One region of the Asanoa ferruginea genome, then DNA from elsewhere that is predicted to be linked to it. Evidence: riboswitches for the same ligand, from Rfam matches in the RefSeq annotation. Region 1 holds a riboswitch; the other holds the start of a gene.
What was found. A riboswitch is a leader RNA that binds a small molecule or an ion and turns the genes downstream of it on or off. The one in region 1 is predicted to bind ZMP and ZTP.

Region 1 (2,170 bases):
GGACGGGTCGAAGGGCTTGCGGGTGTCGAACGGCACCGTGTTGTAGTTGAGTTCGATGCCCGCCCGGTCGAGTGCCTGCGCCGCCGGCTTGCCCGCGATGCCCTTGCTGGTCAGGTCGGCCAGGATCAGGTGGTTGTCGGTGCCGCCGGAGATCAGCGTGAAGCCGTGCCCGGTCAGGGCCGTCGCGAGCGCCGAAGCGTTGGCGACCACCTGGTGCGCGTAGCGACGGAAATCGGCCGTGGAAGCTTCCTTCAGCGCGACCGCGATCGCCGCCGTCGTGTGGTTGTGAGGGCCGCCCTGCAGACCCGGGAAGACGGCCTTGTCGATCGCCGTCGCGTGCTCGGCGGTCGTCATGATCATGGCGCCGCGCGGGCCGCGGAGGGTCTTGTGTGTGGTTGTGGTGATCACGTCGGCGTGGCCGACCGGCGACGGGTGTGCGCCGCCCGCGATCAGGCCGGCGATGTGTGCGATGTCGGCGACCAGGATCGCGCCGACCTCGCGGGCGATGGTGGCGAAACCCGGGAAATCAATGGTCCGGGGTACGGCGGTGCCGCCGCAGAAGATCACCTTCGGACGTTCGGCGCGGGCCAGGTCGCGGACCTGGTCGAGATCGATCCGGCCGGACGTGCGGTCGACGTCGTAGCGGACCGGGTTGAACCACTTGCCGGTCGCCGACACCGACCAGCCGTGGGTCAGGTGGCCGCCCATCGGCAGCGACATGCCCATCACCGTGTCGCCCGGCGAAAGGAACGCCAGGTAGACGGCGAGGTTGGCGGGCGAGCCCGAGTAGGGCTGGACGTTGGCGTGGTCGACACCGAACAGGCTCTTGGCCCGGTCGATGGCCAGCGTCTCGATGGGGTCGATGAGCTGCTGGCCCTCGTAGTAACGCTTGCCCGCGTAGCCCTCGCTGTATTTGTTGGTCAGCACCGTGGAACTGGCCTCGAGCACCGCTTCGGAGACGTAGTTCTCAGAAGCGATCATTCGCAGCTTGTCGTGCTGGCGGGTGGCCTCGGCCTCGATCAGCGCGGCGAGATCGGGGTCTGACGCGGTCAGGTGTGGAATCGGTGGCACGTGCACGGTGGTCTCCAGAGGCGTCGAAAACGCCACACCCAGGCGCGCGGTGCGTCGTTGGGAGCTCCCCGGTGGTCAGTTCCACCTCGCTGCGCCAGTCGCGAGTACCCGCAAATGCTAACCGAGCCGGCGGCCGCCGGTGGGGCGACCGCCGGGCAAGGTGTTACTCCGGAACCTTGCGGTAGGCGCCGTCACTGGCCGAGGTGGCCATCGAGGCGTAGGCCCGTAGCGCCGCCGACACCGTGCGCTGCCGGTCGACCGGCGTGTAGGGCTTGTCGCGCTTCTCCTGCGCGACCCGGCGCGCGTCGAGCACGTCGTCGGGCACGTTGAGGGTCAACGACCGGGCCGGGATGTCGATGACGATCTCGTCGCCGTCTTCGACCAGGGCGATCAAGCCGCCGCCGGCCGCCTCGGGGGAGACGTGCCCGATCGACAGGCCGGACGTGCCGCCGGAGAAGCGGCCGTCGGTGATCAGCGCGCACAGCTTGCCGAGCCCGCGGCCCTTGAGGAACGAGGTCGGGTAGAGCATCTCCTGCATGCCCGGCCCGCCGCGCGGTCCCTCGTAGCGGATGACGACGACGTCGCCCGGTTGGATCTCCTTGGCCAGGATGCCGTCAACCGCGGCCTCCTGCGACTCGAACACCTTCGCGGGGCCGCTGAAGCGCCACAGTTCCTCGTCGACGCCGGCGGTCTTGACGACCGAGCCTTCAGGCGCGAGGTTGCCGTGCAGGATCGCCAGACCACCATCCGCGGTGTACGCGTGTGCGACGTCGCGGATGCAGCCGTCGGCGGCGTCGGTGTCCAACGTGGACCACCGGTTCTCGGTCGAGAACGGCTCGGTGGTGCGCACGCCGCCGGGCGCAGCGTGGAAGAGCTCGAGCGCCGCCTCCGACGGGGAGCCGCCGCGGATGTCCCACTCGGCCAGCCACGACGCCAGGTCGGGGGAGTGCACCGAGTGCACCCCGGTGTTGAGCGCGCCGCCGCGGGCCAGCTCGCCCAGGATCGCCGGGATGCCGCCGGCGCGGTGCACGTCTTCCATGTGGTATTTCGGCGTGTTGGGCGCCACCTTCGACAGGCAGGGCACCCGGCGCGAGATCGC
Region 2 (2,170 bases), 2.3 Mb from region 1:
ACGCCCGGTTCAGCATCGCGACGGGCTGCCCGGTCTACTTCTGCGACCCACACAGCCCCTGGCAACGCGGCAGCAACGAGAACACCAACGGCCTGCTCCGCCAGTACTTCCCGAAAGGGATCTTCGACTTCACCACCATCGACCAGACCGGCCTGGACGCCGTCGCCGACGAACTCAACGACCGACCCCGCATGACCCTGGGCTGGGCCAAGCCGAGTGAGAAGATGGCCCAACTACTCGGTGTTGCAACCACCAGTTGACCCCGCCCCCGGCTACATCTTTTTTCCTAGATCTCTTGGGTTTGGTCTGAGGGGGGTGCGGCGGCCGGCCATATCGGGCTTTTCGCCCCCCGGCCAGCCGGGCGATTTCGGCCGCCCCGCGTGCGGGCCGGCGGGGCGGGATCACACCGCTAGTTGGTGGCTCGTTCGGCTGCGCTGACCGCGTTGCGGAAGAGCATGGCGACCGTTGTCGGGCCTACCCCGCCGACCCGCGGTGTGATCGCGCCTGCGACCTCGGCGCACGATTCGTCGACATCGGGCAGGAGCCGCCGCCCCTCGTAGCGGACCCCGCCGCCGATGACCGTCGAACCTGGACGGACGTGTTCCGGCTGGACGATCCCGGGGACCCCGGCCGCCGCGATCAGGATGTCGGCCCGCTGGGTGTAGCGCGGCCAGTCCTTGACGCCCGTGTGCACGACCGTTACCGCCGCGTTGGCGGTTGGGCGTTTCTGGGCCAGCAGCATTGCCAGTGGGCGGCCAAGCGTCGCGCCGCGGCCGAGGATTACCACCTCGTGGCCGGCTACCGGGATCTCGTAGTGCGCCAGAATCGCCTCGATGCCAGCCGGGGTGCAGGGGAGCGGGCCCGGCAGGCCCAGCGCGAGGCGGCCCATGTTGACCGGGTGCATGCCGTCGACGTCCTTGTCGGGATCCATGACGGTGAGGGCCTGGTCGTAGTCGAGGTGGCCGGGCACCGGGTGTTGCACGAGCAGGCCGTGCACGGCCGGGTCGGTGCTGAACTCGGCGATCACCCGTTCGAGGTCGGCCTGGGTCGAGTCGGCCGGCAGGTGTGCGTGCGGTGAGACGAAGCCGAGGTCAGCCGCCTGGCGCTGCTTGATCCGGATGTAGCCGGCGCTCGCGTCGTCGTCGCCGACCAGGATGGTCGCCAGCGCTGGGGTGACGCCCTTGTCGCGCAGCACGCGGACCCGGTCGGAAACGTCGGCCAGGATGCTCTCGGCTACCGGGCCGCCGGGCAGAAGACGCGCGGACATACTTATTTCCCCCTCGACCGTGGGCACCCAGGCGGTCGATGCTCACGGGCGGGCTCCCCGATGGTCAGTGCCATCCCGTGCCGCCAGTCGCGCTCACCCCAAGCATGCCAGAAGGCCCCCGGCTACACCCGGTCGAGGGTCGCCCTGAGCTGGGCCACTGCGGGGGCGATCTCGCCGTCGGCGAGGTTGCCGTAGCCGAGGACCAGCACCGGGGTCGGTGCGGCCGGCTTCTCGGCCCGGTAGGTGTCCAGGTCGACCAGGCGTAGGCCGTGGGCCGCCGCCGCCCGGACCACGGCGCGGGCGTCGGTGCCGTCGGGGAGGTGGAGCAGCACGTGCAGGCCGGCGGCGGTGCCTTCGACGGTGGCCTCCGGGATGATCTCGGCGAGGGCGGCCAGCAGGCGGTCGCGGCGGAGCCGGAAGCGGCGGCGGGCGGCGCGCAGGTGGGCGTCATACCAGCCGCGGTTGACGAATGTGGCCAGCGCCAGCTGGTCGAGCACCGGCGGGGCCGCCGGCACCGGGTCGGCGGCGGCCGACAGGACGCCGGGTGCGAGCAGCCAACCCAGGCCCAGCGCCGGGGACAGGGTCTTGCTCACCGAGCCGAGCAGCGCCACCCGGCCCGGGTCGAGGCCCTGCATCGCCGCGATCGGCCGGCGGTCGTAGCGGAACTCGGCGTCGTAGTCGTCTTCGACCACGAAGCCGTCGACCGACCGGGCCCAGCGCACCAGCGCCGCCCGGCGGGCGGGGGAGAGCACCGCACCGCTGGGGAACTGGTGTGCGGCGCCGACCACCACCGCGCGCACGCCGTCGAGGGCGTCGACCCGGACGCCGTCGCCGTCGACCGGGACCGCGCGGACCGCCAGGCCCGCGCCGGTGACGGCGGCGCGCAACCGGGACCAGCCCGGC

Region 2: it holds a riboswitch for ZMP and ZTP, as region 1 does, so the genes downstream of both, DFJ67_RS29170 (bifunctional 5,10-methylenetetrahydrofolate dehydrogenase/5,10-methenyltetrahydrofolate cyclohydrolase) here and DFJ67_RS18480 (serine hydroxymethyltransferase) in region 1, are expected to answer to the same signal.

The regions. Positions count from the first base shown of each region.
Region 1 covers NZ_QUMQ01000001.1:3,949,157-3,951,326, forward strand. Annotated here, with positions in the region: gene DFJ67_RS18480 (serine hydroxymethyltransferase) at 1-1,077, opposite strand, end outside; ZMP/ZTP riboswitch at 1,101-1,183, opposite strand; gene ilvD (dihydroxy-acid dehydratase) at 1,235-2,170, opposite strand, start outside.
Region 2 covers NZ_QUMQ01000001.1:6,243,118-6,245,287, forward strand. Annotated here, with positions in the region: gene DFJ67_RS29165 (IS30 family transposase) at 1-260, shown strand, start outside; gene DFJ67_RS29170 (bifunctional 5,10-methylenetetrahydrofolate dehydrogenase/5,10-methenyltetrahydrofolate cyclohydrolase) at 410-1,267, opposite strand; ZMP/ZTP riboswitch at 1,286-1,368, opposite strand; gene pdxR (MocR-like pyridoxine biosynthesis transcription factor PdxR) at 1,390-2,170, opposite strand, start outside.